DNA from 3 places in the Polaromonas sp. P3_A5 genome. Region 2 is predicted to be linked to each of the others. Evidence: predicted binding sites of a transcription regulator. Region 2 holds the regulator's gene; each other region holds the start of a gene.
What was found. The regulator sigma-54, encoded in region 2, starts transcription at its own class of promoters, with help from an activator protein. The targets are predictions, from matches to a motif close to TGGCANGNAANCTGCTTT.
Positions count from the first base shown of each region.

Region 1: a site for sigma-54 is predicted at 2,362-2,379, ahead of AC1DU8_RS19700 (ammonium transporter). Genes of this name have one in related genera too.
Region 3: a site for sigma-54 is predicted at 2,169-2,186, ahead of glnA (type I glutamate--ammonia ligase). Genes of this name have one in related genera too.

Region 1 covers NZ_JBFUGF010000003.1:35,930-40,617, reverse strand. Annotated here, with positions in the region: gene mrdA (penicillin-binding protein 2) at 1-1,007, shown strand, start outside; gene AC1DU8_RS19705 (sulfite exporter TauE/SafE family protein) at 1,176-1,934, opposite strand; gene AC1DU8_RS19700 (ammonium transporter) at 2,450-3,904, shown strand; gene AC1DU8_RS19695 (hypothetical protein) at 3,944-4,405, shown strand; gene AC1DU8_RS19690 (hypothetical protein) at 4,566-4,688, opposite strand, start outside.
Region 2 covers NZ_JBFUGF010000004.1:106,866-111,553, reverse strand. Annotated here, with positions in the region: gene AC1DU8_RS21790 (THUMP domain-containing class I SAM-dependent RNA methyltransferase) at 1-1,221, opposite strand, end outside; gene AC1DU8_RS21785 (RNA polymerase factor sigma-54) at 1,263-2,798, opposite strand; gene lptB (LPS export ABC transporter ATP-binding protein) at 2,944-3,735, opposite strand; gene lptA (lipopolysaccharide transport periplasmic protein LptA) at 3,750-4,376, opposite strand; gene AC1DU8_RS21770 (thiol:disulfide interchange protein DsbA/DsbL) at 4,536-4,688, opposite strand, start outside.
Region 3 covers NZ_JBFUGF010000001.1:1,226,666-1,231,353, forward strand. Annotated here, with positions in the region: gene AC1DU8_RS05910 (sterol desaturase family protein) at 1-112, shown strand, start outside; gene AC1DU8_RS05915 (EI24 domain-containing protein) at 235-1,161, shown strand; gene AC1DU8_RS05920 (competence/damage-inducible protein A) at 1,186-2,010, shown strand; gene glnA (type I glutamate--ammonia ligase) at 2,238-3,653, shown strand; gene AC1DU8_RS05930 (hypothetical protein) at 3,835-4,365, shown strand; gene glnL (nitrogen regulation protein NR(II)) at 4,407-4,688, shown strand, end outside.

The sequences.
Region 1 (4,688 bases), on a different contig from region 2:
GCGGCCACGTCTTCCGCAGCCACGGCGACATTGCGCTGGGGGCGGTGGACATGTACCGCGCCATCGTGAAGTCGAGCAACGTGTACTTCTATTCGCTGGCCAACGAACTCGGCGTGGACGCCATGCACGACTTCATGCAGCCGCTGGGCTTTGGGCAGATCACCGGCATCGATATCAGCGGTGAAGTCACGGGCGTGCTGCCCAGCCAGGCCTGGAAACGCAAAGCCTATAAAAGGCCGGAGCACCAGAAGTGGTACCCCGGCGAAACCATCTCACTGGGTATCGGGCAGGGCTACAACACCTTCACCATGCTGCAGCTGGCGCAGGCCACGGCCGTGCTGGCCAACAACGGCGTCAAGCACCGGCCGCGGCTGGTGATCGGCACGCAGGACCCGGTGACGCGCGTGATGCACCCGCTGCCGGCCGATGCGCCGGAAAACCTGGGCTACAAGGCTGAAAACATCGCGATCGTGCGCAAGGCCCTGGTTGGCGTCACCCAGGAAGGCACCTCGGCACGCGTGTTTGCCGGCGCGGGTTATCTGAGCGGCGGCAAAACCGGCACGGCGCAGGCGGTCACCATCGGCCAGAAAGACAAGTACAACAGCAGCAAGATGGAAGAGTACCAGCGCGACCACGCTGTTTACATGGCGTTTGCGCCGGCGGAAGACCCCAAGATCGCGCTGGCAGTGATCGTGGAAAACGCCGGCTGGGGCGCCGGGGTGGCGGCGCCGATTGCACGGCGTGTTTTTGACTATGTGCTGCTGGGCCAGTACCCGAGCGAGGAAGACATGGTGGCGGTGCAGAAGGGGCTGGCGGCAGCGCCCATCGGCAAGCCGCGCCAGGCCGCCGACGTGGCCGGCCAGCTGTCGGCCGGCGCAGCAGGCGCTTCCCCCGGCCCCACGAACGCCGCGGCTGCCGCTGCCGCCAAAGCCAGGACGGCGGCGATTGCGGAGGCGCTCAGCAAGCTGCCGCCGCCCATGGCGGCAGCGGGCATCAACCCCGATTAAGCCGGCCGTCGCTATCGATTTGATAGCTGCTTGCGCATGCCCCTATTGGGCCGGACGCCAATTTTGTCATTAAACGGTGATGGCCGGATTTCAAGCCAAATTTGCCGGAAACCCATACAGGACCTGCGCAAGCAGCTATTAAATCAATAGCAAACGGCCTGCGCACAGTCAGCGCGCAAATGCGTCAAAACCGGTTTTCAGGATCAGCGAGCTGACCACGGCGATAAACACCCCGCGCACAAACCCGGCCCCATGTTTGAGGGCCAGGCGGGTGCCCAGCAGGCTGCCCGCCACGTTGGCCACGGCCATCGTGAGGGCGAAATGCCACCAGACATGGCCCTTCCAGGCAAAGAGCGCCAGCGCTGCGAGGTTGGTGGCGGTGTTGAGCAGCTTGGCCGAAGCCGACGCGTTCAAAAAGTCATAACCCAGCCAGCGCACAAATAAAAATACAAAAAAGCTGCCGGTGCCCGGACCGAAGAAGCCGTCGTAAAACCCCAGCACCAGCCCGATGCAGCAGGCCGCCGCGGTTTCGGCATGCCCGGTAAAGCGGGGCGTATGGTGGCGGCCCAGCTCCTTCCTGGCCAGCGTATAGAGCAACACCGCCAGCAGCACAAAGGGCAGGGTCTTGCGCAAAAAGCCCGGCGAGATGACGGTGACCAGCCAGGCGCCCGCCAGCGAGCCGGTGAACCCGGCGGCCGCCGCCGGCAACAGTGCCGCCCAGCGAAGCTCCACCCGACGGGCATATTGGGCCGTGGCAACCGCGGTGCCCCAGACCGAGGCCCCCTTGTTCACCCCAAACAGGGTGGCAGGATGGGTGGTGGGGAAAACCGCAAACAGGGCCGGCACCAGGATCAGCCCGCCGCCCCCGACGATAGAGTCCACAAAACCGGCGAGCAGGGAGGCCAACGAGACGATGAATAATTCCATGGCCCGGATTGTCCCATCGCATTGAACAGACTCATTGCTATCAAATAGATAGCTGCTTGCGCCCGACAGTCAATGGCTGCGAGGGTTTTTGAGGGTTGGGCCCCGTCAGGGCGGAGGCATAAAAAAAGCGCTGGGGTTGCCAGCGCTTTTTGCAAATCTGCATCTCTTGTGGAATGCCGCTTTGCTTGTGTACTTCTTAATGACTCTCTCGTGTCTCCTCGGCTCCTCGCGTTGCGAGCAGCAAGGCTCGTCAGCAAGTCATCCAATATAGCGGGCGCACTGTCCCAGTGCATTGGGGGTTTCCCGGCCCCGGGCTTTGGGCGGCCGCTGGTTCTGTGGATGTTTTTGGGGCACCACGCCAATCGTTTGCGCACTTTTGCAGTACATATTTTCCGTTGCAGTCCCATCACACGAGCTACTGCGGTATTGGCACGACTTATGCCTGTTGTTACCAATTGTTGGTTGATTGAACAGGCGGGCACCGTATGCATATGAACAGATTTCTGGCCTTGGGTATGTCTTTATGCTTGGGCCTGGCATGCCAGCAAGCCCTGGCACAGACCACGGCTCCCCCGGCGGTGGCGCCGCCAGCAGTCACTGCCAGCGCTCCGGAAGTCGCACCGTCCCCCGCACCGGCCGCTGTTCCTGCTCCTCCCGCCGCACCGGTGGCTGCGGCCTCTGCGCCGCTTCCTGCAGCGGCCGCCCCGGCGCCGCTGACCCAACCGGGACTGGTCGGCGTGGAGACCCTCAATGGTGCCGACACCGCCTGGATGATGACCTCCACCGCACTGGTATTGCTCATGACCCTGCCCGGCATCGCCCTTTTCTACGGCGGCATGGTGCGCAGGAAAAGCGTGCTCAATGTCATGGCCTGCGTTGTCGCCATCTGTGCCGTTGTCAGCCTGCTCTGGTTTGCGGTGGGCTACTCCATCGCCTTCACGCCCGGCAAAGGTGCGCTTGGGCACTATCTGGGTGGTCCCGAGCGGCTCTGGTTCACCGGGCTGGACTACGTGAAGGACGCGCAGAAGGTGGCCGTGAGCCATATTGCGCCCAACATTCCCGAGTCGGTCTACGCCATGTTCCAGCTGACCTTCGCCATCATCACGGCCGCGCTGGTGGTCGGCTCGTTTGTGGAACGCATGCGGTTCTCCGCGATGCTGGTGTTCATGTCGCTGTGGACCGTCGTCGTCTACGCACCCATTGCCCACTGGGTCTGGGAGCCCAATGGCTGGCTGGCGCGCATGGGCGCGCTGGACTTTGCCGGCGGCTCGGTCGTGCACATCAATGCCGGCATTGCCGGGCTGGTCTGTGCCTACGCGCTCGGGCCGCGCCACGGCTATGGCCGTGAACCGTTTACGCCTTTCAACCTGGGTCTGACCATGGCCGGTGCCGGCATGCTGTGGGTCGGCTGGTTTGGCTTTAACGCCGGCTCCGCCGTGGCCTCCGACGGCCGGGCCGGCCTCGCGATGGCCGTCACGCACATCGCGGCGGCCGCGGGCGCTCTCTCGTGGATGGCGGCCGAATGGATTGTTCGCGGGCGTCCTTCCCTGCTGGGACTGTGCTCGGGCCTGGTCGCCGGGCTGGTCGCCATCACGCCGGCGGCGGGCTTTGTCTCGCCGCGCGCGGCCCTGGTGTTTGGCCTGGTGGCCGGCGTGGCCTGCTACTGGGGCGCCACGGGCCTCAAGCGCCTGCTCAACGCCGACGATTCGCTGGACGTGTTCGGCGTGCACGGCGTGGGCGGCATTGTGGGTTCGCTGCTGACCGGCATTTTTGCCAGCAAGGCCATCTCCGGTGTCGAGGGCAGCCTGATGACCCAGGCGATAGGCGCAGGCGCCGTCATGCTCTACAGCCTGTTCATGACGGCGCTGGCCTTGTGGGTCACCTCGCTGATCGTCAGCCTGCGCGTCAGCGAAGCCGCCGAGAGCGACGGCCTGGACATCACCCAGCACGCCGAGCGGTTGGGCACGTAACTGACAAACAACGGACTCCACTTTCAAGGATTGCGCACCATGCCCTCCAGTGAAAAAATTGCCGTTGCGGCCCACCTGCATGTGCTGTTGCGCCGCAAAACCGGCCGCGTGACCGACACCGAGTGGATGGCCGGTAACCAGGAATACGCCGCCGAAATAGCGCGTTTTGCGCGGGAAAAAGCCGCCGAGGATGGCCACGTGGACCTGGCGGTGTGGGCCGACCGGCTGGAAGAAATCATGGCCACCCCCGAGCCCAAGGCACGCGTGCCGCTGGTGCAGTTGGTGTCCGAGGTGGTGAAGGAGCGCAGCCAGCCGGTGCTTGCCCCGGCGCCAGTGCCCGACCGCCAGAGCGCCCGGTCCATCGATACCGAGGAAGAGGTCTATCCTGAATCAGGTTTTATCGAGTCGACATTCGGTGCCATCTTCGGCGAGGGCGAGTCGCCGCGGGAGCGCCGCCAGCGCGACCCGAACGCGCCGCGCTATGTGAAGGGCCTGCGATAACTTGTAGACCCCTGTCTCGGCTCACTGCGTGTAGCCGGAACCCCCCTTCAGGGTGGCAACACCTGCAGCCCGGCAAAGCCGGTTCTGCGGTGTTCTTGCCCCGAACGCGCCGCGCTTCGTGAAGAGCTTGCGATAGGCCGGCGCAGGGCCGGCGGCCGGTTTATTTCGCCGGTTGTGGTTGCGCTTCCCGCGCACGGTTCAGGCTGTGCGCCAGCATGTTGCGGGTGCGAATGCGGATGTTGGCGCTGGCATCTTCAGCAAACGCGGCCACATACGGGTGGCC
Region 2 (4,688 bases):
GTGCGCGGCCAGTTGCGGAAAAAACTCCGTCGCTTCTTCGCCCCAGGCGTTTTGTGCCTGTTCGCGGCCGGGATTGGCAGAACGGTCGCGCGAAGTCTCGAAGGCGGGCTCTTCACGCGTGTCGCCCCGATCGCCGCTGTCCCGGTTCAGCGGCTGGCCAAATTCATCGATGGGTTGGTTGCGGTGGTCCTGCTGCACGCGTCCTTCGGCATGTCCTTGCTGGCGGCGCTGGTCGCGTCCCTGCAGGCCGGTGATGCCGGCCACGCCTGCCACATCGATCCGTTCGCCGTAAGGCGGGTTCACCAGCATCACGCCCGAAGGCGCAGGTGGCATACGCTGCAGCGCGTCGCCGCCGCGGAATTCCACCGCATTGGCCACACCGGCACGTTCGGCATTGCGCTCGGCAAAGTCAACCATGCGGAAAGACACGTCGCTGCCGAACACCTTGGCCGTGGGCTCGGTGATGGCGGCTTCGGCCTGGTCGAGGAGGCCGTCCCACACGTGGCCCTGGAAGGGCAGGTATTTCTGGAAGGCAAAACGGCGGTTGATGCCGGGTGCGATGTTGCACGCGATCTGCGCGGCTTCAATCGCGATGGTGCCCGAGCCGCAGCAGGGGTCATAGAGCGGCACGCCTTCTTTACAGAGCTGATCCCATCCGCTGGCGGCAATCATGGCGGCGGCCAGGGTTTCCTTCAGCGGGGCATCACCCTTGTCTTCACGCCAGCCGCGCTTGAAGAGCGGCTCACCCGAGGTGTCGATGTAGACCGTGACGGTGTCCGTCGTCAGGTGCACGTAGACGCGCACGTCGGGCCAGCGCGTGTCGACGCTGGGGCGCACGTCGTCGAACTTGGCGCGAAAGCGGTCGGCGATCGCGTCCTTGATCTTCAGCGCCGCGAAGTTCAGGCTTTGCAGCGGGCTGTGCTGGGCGGTGATCTCGACCTTGAAGGTCTGTTTGGGCGTGAACCAGATTTCCCAGGCCACGTTGGCAGCAGCGTTGTAGAGGTCTTGCTCACTGCGGTACTGGTTGTGCTGCAGCTCGATCAGTACACGCTGCGCCAGCCGGCTGTGCAGGTTGAGCTGCAACGCGTCGCGCCACGACGCCTGCAGCTGCACGCCGGCGCGCCAGGCTTTGCCGTCGATCCCGGTGACACGCTTGACCTCGGTGGCCAGCAGGGTTTCGACGCCTGCGGCGCACGGTAAAAACAATTGGAGTTGATTCATGACTGACTTTGAGGGACGGGCAGCGCGGCCTGATTGGGCGGCTAGAGTGATTTGCGCAGGTTGGCGGGCGCTATGCGCAGGGCTTCGCGGTACTTGGCCACGGTGCGGCGTGCGCATTCAATGCCCTGCTCCTTGAGCATTTCGGAAATCTGGTTGTCGCTGAGCGGTTTCTTGAGGCTTTCGGACGAGACAAATTGTTTGATGAGCGCGCGTACCGCCGTGCTGGAAGCATTGCCGCCGGTTTCGGTGCCGAGCGCGGAGCCGAAGAAATACTTGAGCTCAAAGGTGCCGAAAGGGGTGCCCATGTACTTGGCCGTGGTCACGCGGGAGATGGTGGACTCGTGCAGGCCCAGCTCGTCGGCGATTTCGCGCAGCACCAGCGGGCGCATGGCGAGTTCACCGTGCGTGAAGAAATTTTTCTGCCGTTCCACAATCGCACTGCTCACGCGCAGGATGGTGTCAAAGCGCTGCTGGATGTTCTTGATGAACCAGCGGGCCTCCTGCAGGCGCTGCTGCAGCGCCTGGCCGCCCTGGCCCTTGTGCTGCTTGAGGGCATTGGCATAAATGTCGTGCACGCGCAGGCGCGGCATGACGTCGCCATTGAGCGAAACCTTGAAGCCCCGGCCCGACTTCACAACGATGACGTCGGGCACGATCAGGTTGCGCTCCACATTCACGAAGCGGCGCCCGGGCTTGGGATCGAGCCGGCCTATCACCGTGATCGCGCCCTTGATGGCGGCTTCGGTGAAACCGCACAGGTGCGACAGGCGCTTGACGTCGCGCTTGGCCAGCAGCTCCATCGGTTGCTTGCACATGGCAATGGCTGCGCGGGTTTCTTCGCAGTCCTTGCAGTCCAGCAGCTGCAGGCTCAGGCATTCCGCCAGGTTGCGCGCACCGACACCGGCAGGCTCCATGTGGTGCAGCAGCTTGAGCGCCATCGCAAAACGCTGCTCCAGTTCTTCCGCCTGCGCCATGTCATCTCTTGCAAGACCGGCCGCGAGCGACGCCAGGCTGTCTTCAAGGTAGCCGTCGTCGTTGAGCGATTCAATGAGGAAGTGCAGCGCGGCACGGTCTTCCTCCGACAGGCGCAAGCTCAGCGATTGCCGGTGCAGGTGGTCCTGCAGCGACTCATGGCTGCCCGTGAGGTCGGAGGCCTCGGCTTCGCTCTCTTCATTGTTGTTCTTGCGCGCCGGTGCGTCGCTTCCCCACTCGCTGTCGTCGGGCGTGGTTTCTACCGTGCCATCGCCTTCCCAGCTTTCCTCGAGCTTGGGCTCCGCACTGACTTCTGCGTCATTCGGGGCTGTAGCGCTAGTCTCGTCTGCGCCGCCAGCTATCGAATCCGTAGCAGATTCAAACTCGCGGCTGTCCTGGCTTACCGGCGTGTTGATGTGCTCCAGCCCAAACTCTTCGCGCACCGCCGTCTCTTCCGACACTTCCAGAAACGGGTTTTCGTCGAGCATCTGCTCGACCTCCTGGCTCAACTCAAGCGTCGACAGCTGCAACAGCCGGATCGACTGCTGTAGTTGAGGTGTCAGCGCAAGATGCTGCGAGACGCGGAGTGACAGACCTTGTTTCACTGGATTTTCAAACTTGCGGAAGGTTGAGGCGATACGTCTTTAACCAGCGGGCGCCGCCGAACTGGCTTTGCCAGGCCGCAGGCGCCGTCCCCGGAGGGGGAGAGGGAGCTACACGAAGTGAGCGACAACAGGGGGGAACCATGTTCTACATCTTGAAGTGTTCGCCGAGATAGACGCGGCGCACATCGGCGTTATTCACGATCTCGGACGGTGTGCCTTGCGCCAGCACGTGGCCGTCGCTGATGATGTAGGCATGGTCGCAAATGCCCAGTGTTTCACGCACGTTGTGGTCGGTGATCAGCACGCCGATGCCGCGCGATTTGAGGAAACCGATGATGCGCTGGATTTCGATCACGGCAATGGGGTCGATACCGGCAAACGGCTCATCCAGCAGGATGAAGCGCGGCTGGGTTGCCAGCGCCCGCGCGATTTCGACCCGGCGGCGCTCGCCGCCCGAGAGCGCCGGTGCCGGTGAGTTGCGCAAATGATCTACCCGCAAATCCTGCAGCAGGGCGTCGAGCCGCGACTCGATGTCTGCGCGCCCCAGCGGTTTTCCGGTTTTGTCGAGCTGCAGCTCCAGCACGGCACGCACGTTTTCTTCCACCGTGAGCTTGCGGAAAATCGACGCTTCCTGAGGCAGGTAGCTCAGGCCCAGGCGGGCACGCAGGTGAATCGGCATGTGCTCGACCGACTCGCCGTCGATGGAAATTTCGCCTGCATCGGCGCGCACCAGGCCCACGATCATGTAGAACGAGGTCGTTTTGCCCGCGCCGTTGGGGCCCAGCAGGCCCACGACTTCGCCTTTTTGCACGGACAGCGAAACGTCCTGCACCACCTTGCGGCTGCCGTACGATTTTTGCAGACCTTGCGCAACAAGGCGGCTGGGGGTCAGGGCAGGAGCGGCCGGGGCCGCTGAAGTGTCAGTCACCACATCCATCTGTGCAGGTCTTTCTAGTTCTTTTCATTGCCCAGCGTCGTGCTGGGGCGCAGAACCGGGGCTGGGCCCGCGGGCGGTGCCGCAACGGGTGCCGAGGCTGTCGCGCGGGGTGACAGCATGGCGCGAACCCGCCCCGTGGGGTTGCTGGCCGTACGGTTTTGCGCGCCCCCATCCACGGTGAAGACGTCGGTGTTGTTGTCATAAACAATCAGGCTGCCGGTGGTTTCGTCCACCAGGGTGGCACCGTTGTAGCGGCGCACCACCGCCCGCTTGATGAACTTCACCAGGTCGGCGCGGCTGTCATATTCAATGCGTTCGCCTTCGCCTTCGATGTACTCGTCTACGCCGTCACGCTTTTTCCGGTAAAACGCCAGCTTGCCGGGCGCCGCGACGGACACCGCCTGCTGGTAGCCCTCGGGATCCTGCATGACGTCAACGCGCTCGCCGCGCACGATGGTCGTGCCCTTGGTGATCACCACATTGCCGGTAAAAACGCTGGTTTGCTTCAGGTCGTCATAACGCAGGGCATCTGCCTCCGCGTTCATGGGTTTGTCCCGATCAGCTTTTTCGGCAGCGGCCGGGAAAGCCGACCCCAGCGCCAGGATGACCGGCAGGATGAGGGAAAAAATGGGGTGTTTCATAAGGCACGAATCTTGCTGCTTGGTGTTGGGTCATTGTAGCCATGCCAGCTGCGGGAATGGCTTGCACGGGGAATATTAGGGGCATAAAAAAACCCGCCGGAAATCGGGCGGGTTTTTTGAGCCGGTGTTTGGCGCGGCGCACGGCCGCGGGCGCTTTCTTTATTTGGCCTTGCGGGATTGGGCGATCAGGTGATCTGTGACCTGCAGCGCGCGGGTCATGGTTTGGGTTTGGTCCGACGAGGTGTAATAACGCCCGGCGATACCCAGCGACGGCACGCCGGCCACTTTGTAGCTGTCCTGCAGCTGTGTGGC
Region 3 (4,688 bases), on a different contig from region 2:
GCGTTATGACCCGACGGGCATTCGCGACCAGGTCGAAGCCAACCGCGACTACGGCAAAGGTTTCTGGTCGCAGCAGTGGCTGGGCCTGAAACGCCTCGTTGGCAAAGCCTGAACTTGCTGAGTTCTTAACCCAGCATGAGCCGCGGGACTGGCTTTGCCAGACCGCAGGCGGGCGGCCCCCTCGGGGGCAAGGAGTTACACGCAGTGAACGACTGTGGGGGCTACACTTTCAGCATGAGCAAACTCCTTGACGCCTTCTGGCGCGCCGCGATGTATTGCCTGCACCCGCGGGTCATTGTGCTGTCGATCCTGCCGCTGGTGATCATGGGGGGGGTTTCGCTGACCCTGGGCTACTTCTTCTGGGACAGTGCTGCGGAAGCCATCCGCGTGCAACTTGGGAGCTTCGAGCTGGTTGATGCCATGGTTCGCTGGCTGGAGGGATTGGGCCTGGGCCAGCTGCAGTCTGTACTGCCCAAGGTGCTGCTCCTGCTTTTGATCATCCCCGTGATCATCATCGTCTCACTGCTCTTCGTGGCATTGCTCATGACGCCGGCCATGGTGGCCTTGGTGGCTGAACGGCGCTTTCCCCAGATGGAGCGCAAGCGTGGAGGCTCCCTGTTTACCAGCCTGTTCTGGTCGCTGGGCTCCACTTTGCTGGCCGTGGTGGCGCTGGTCGTTTCGATTCCGCTTTGGCTGATTCCACCGCTGATCCTGGTGCTGCCGCCGCTGATCTGGGGCTGGCTGACTTACCGTGTCATGTCTTATGACGCCATGGTGGACCACGCCAGCAGTGAAGAGCGGCGCCAGATATTCAAGGAGCATCGCCTGCCGCTGCTGGCGATCGGTGTGTTCAGCGGTTACCTGGGTGCGGCCCCCAGCCTGCTGTGGGCCTCGGGCGCGATGTTTGTGGCAATGGCGCCCATCCTGGTGCCGGTGGCCATCTGGATCTACACCCTGGTGTTTGCGTTTTCCTCGCTCTGGTTTGCGCACTATACGCTGTCGGCCCTGGAACAACTTCGCAAGAAGAATAATGCCCTGGCGCCCGACCCGCTTGCGCAAGCAGCTATTGAATCGATAGCAAATGAGCTGGCCCCCGATGCCCTCCCCGGGCCGGCGCCCAGCTTCGGCTCACTGGGCGGCAAGCCCGAATCACAACCCTGAACCCGTTACCTGACAAGCCTGAACATGACCCCACAATTCGGCCTCATCATCGTCGGCGACGAAATCCTTTCCGGCAAACGTGCCGACAAGCACCTGCCCAAAGCCATCGAACTGCTGGGCGCGCGCGGCTTGCAGCTGGCCTATGCCGACTACGTGGGCGACGACCCCGCCCGCATCACGGCCACGCTGGCGCGGGCGTTTGCCGCCGCGCGTGAACACGGCGACGTGGTCTTTTCCTGCGGCGGTATAGGGGCCACACCGGACGACCATACGCGGCAGTGCGCGGCCAAGGCGCTGGGCCTTGAGCTCGCGCTGCACCCCACGGCCAAAACCCTGATCCTTGAGCGCATGGCGGATGTGGCGAAAGAGCAGGGGACACCCTACGAGCCTGACCGCGACGACAACATCCACCGGTTGAACATGGGCGTGTTTCCGGTCGGCGCGGAGATTATTCCGAACCCCTATAACAAGATACCGGGCTTTACCTGCCGGGCGGGGCAGGGGGCGGTTCACTTCGTTCCCGGCTTCCCGGTGATGGCTTGGCCGATGATTGAATGGGTGCTCGACAACCAGTACGCCCACCTGCACCAAAAATCGCCTTACACCGAGAAGTCGGTGATCATTTTTGGGTCCATGGAGGCCATGCTCACGCCCCTGATGCTCGATATTGAAGCGGCCCATGCGGGAGTGAAAGTGTTTAGCCTGCCCAGCGTGGACCACCCGGAATATGGCCGCCATATTGAACTGGGCGTCAAAGGCGCGCCCGAGGCGGTCAATTTGGCCTATCCAGCCATGCTGGCCGGGCTGCACAAATTTGACCTGAAGTTAGGCCCCGAGTTGGTGCGTTAATTTTTTGCACCAAGCTTGGGCGTGTATGTTGATGCACGATCATGGTGCATTCGGTGCTGGCCGGTGTTTTTTGCATTTTCAGCCTGCCAAAGGCTGGAACTGAAGCCAGATCACGGCACAATCCGGGGCTTGGCGGGAAACTCAACCGCCAATGTCTGTGGCACAAAAAGTGCATTCGACAGCCCGAATAGATTTTTCAACCACCCATCCAGCAACAGGAGATTTTGATGGCAAAGACCGTCGCAGACGTCATGAAAATGGTCAAGGAAAACGAAGTCAAGTTTGTTGACTTCCGTTTTACCGATACCCGGGGCAAAGAACAGCACGTGACCGTGCCCGTGTCCCACTTTGACGAAGACAAATTCACGTCGGGCCATGCATTCGACGGCTCCTCAATTGCCGGCTGGAAGGGCATTGAAGCCTCCGACATGCAACTGATGCCTGACCCAAAGACGGCCAACATCGATCCGTTCTTTGAAGAAACCACGCTGTTCATGAGCTGCGACGTGCTTGAGCCCGCCGACGGCAAGGCCTATGACCGCGACCCGCGCTCCATCGCGCAGCGCGCAGAGGCTTACCTCAAGGCTTCCGGCCTGGGCGACACTGCTTACTTCGGCCCCGAGCCAGAATTCTTCATCTTTGACGACGTGCGCTGGAACACCGACATGTCGGGCACCTTCTTCAAGATCGAAGAATACGAAGCGCCCTGGAATTCCGGTGCCAAGCTCGAAGGCGGCAATCGCGGCCACCGTCCTACCGTCAAGGGCGGCTACTTTCCCGTGCCTCCTGTCGACAGCACGCAAGACATGCGCGCCGAAATGGCCCTGATCCTCGAGTCGCTGGGCATCCCCGTCGAAGTGTTCCACCACGAAGTGGCCGGTGCCGGCCAGAACGAAATCGGTACCCGTTTCAGCACGCTGGTTCAGCGCGCCGACTGGACCCAGGTCCTGAAATACGTCGTGCAGAACGTGGCCAACGCCTACGGCAAAACCGCCACCTTCATGCCCAAGCCTGTTGTCGGCGACAACGGCTCCGGCATGCACGTTCACCAGTCCATCTGGAAAGACGGCAAAAACCTGTTTGCCGGTGACGGCTATGCAGGCCTGTCTGATTTCGCCCTGTACTACATCGGCGGCATCATCAAGCATGCACGCGCCCTGAACGCCATCACCAACCCAGGCACCAACAGCTACAAGCGTCTGGTTCCTGGCTATGAGGCGCCGGTCAAGCTGGCTTACTCGGCCAAAAACCGTTCGGCATCGATCCGCATTCCTTACGTTGCCAATCCAAAGGGCCGCCGTATCGAAGCGCGTTTCCCCGATCCACTGATGAACCCTTACCTGGGCTTCTCGGCCCTGATGATGGCGGGTCTGGACGGCGTGGAAAACAAGATCCATCCCGGCGAAGCCGCCACCAAGGATCTGTACCATCTGCCACCCGAGGAAGATGCAAAAGTACCAACCGTGTGCCACAGCCTGGACCAGGCGCTGGACGCACTCGACGTGGGCCGCAGCTTCCTGACCAAGGGCGGTGTGTTCACCGACAGCATGATCGACGCCTACATTGAACTGAAGATGGGTGAAGTGACCCGCCTGCGCCAGGCGACCCACCCTATCGAATTCGAGATGTACTACTCCCTGTAATCAGGGGGGCGAAAGCCCAACCGCCTACTGTTTATTTACACAGTTTGTGGTCAAAAAAGGACGGCATATGCCGTCCTTTTTTATTGCCCAAGCCGGTTGTGGGTTTGCTGGCTTTGTATTTCGGCGCCTTTGCCGCATACTGATAGACCGTCCTCGCCCTTATTGGGCATCGGGAGTACCTATGAAACACACCTTATTGCTTTCTACCTTGTCGTTGCTGCTGGCTGGCGCGGGGAATGCTGCATGGGCGCAGCAGGTATACCGCTGCGCAGGAGTCGGGGGTGCGGCCCCTGAATACATCAACAACACAAAAGACGCCCAAACCCGGAGCTGCAAACTGCTGTCCGGCGGCAATGTGACGGTGATGCAGAGCACGCCGGTGCCCAAAGCCGCGGTTCGCGTGGCTGCGGCCGCAGGCTCCAGTGGCCCGCGCACCGATGGCAGCCCCGAACAGCGGACCCGCGACAACGATTCGCGCGCCATCCTTGAGGCCGAGTTGAAAAAGGCCGAAGCCAAGCTGGCCGAGCAGCAAAAAGAATTCAACAACGGTGAACCTGAAAAACAGGGCATTGAGAGCCGTAATTACCAGCGCTACCTGGACCGCGTGGCCGAGCTCAAGGACAGCATCACCCGTAACCAGAGTGACATTGCCGGCCTGAAGCGCGAAATTTCCCGCCTGCCTGCCCCGGCCTCAGCCGCCGTCGTCAATTAAACCAAGGCGATAAGCCGCGGCGAGCCGGCTTCTGGAGGAAAATGGATGGCTTGAACAAGCCCTCCATCCGTGCCGCTTTATCGTCCGTCCCGGTCACCGGACTTCCCCCCCGCTTTCAGGCGTTTGACCTGCTGGCCACGCTGGTGGCTGTGGTGCGTACCGACGGCACTGTGGTGTTTGCCAATGCCGCGCTGGAAGACGCGCTGGGCACCTCGCGGCGGACCATTGAAGGCTCGCAGCTCCCCGATTGCTTTACCGAGCCGCTCATTTTGCAAAATGCGCTGGAGGGCGCGGGCAGCAATGAATTTGCCGCCCTGCGTTAC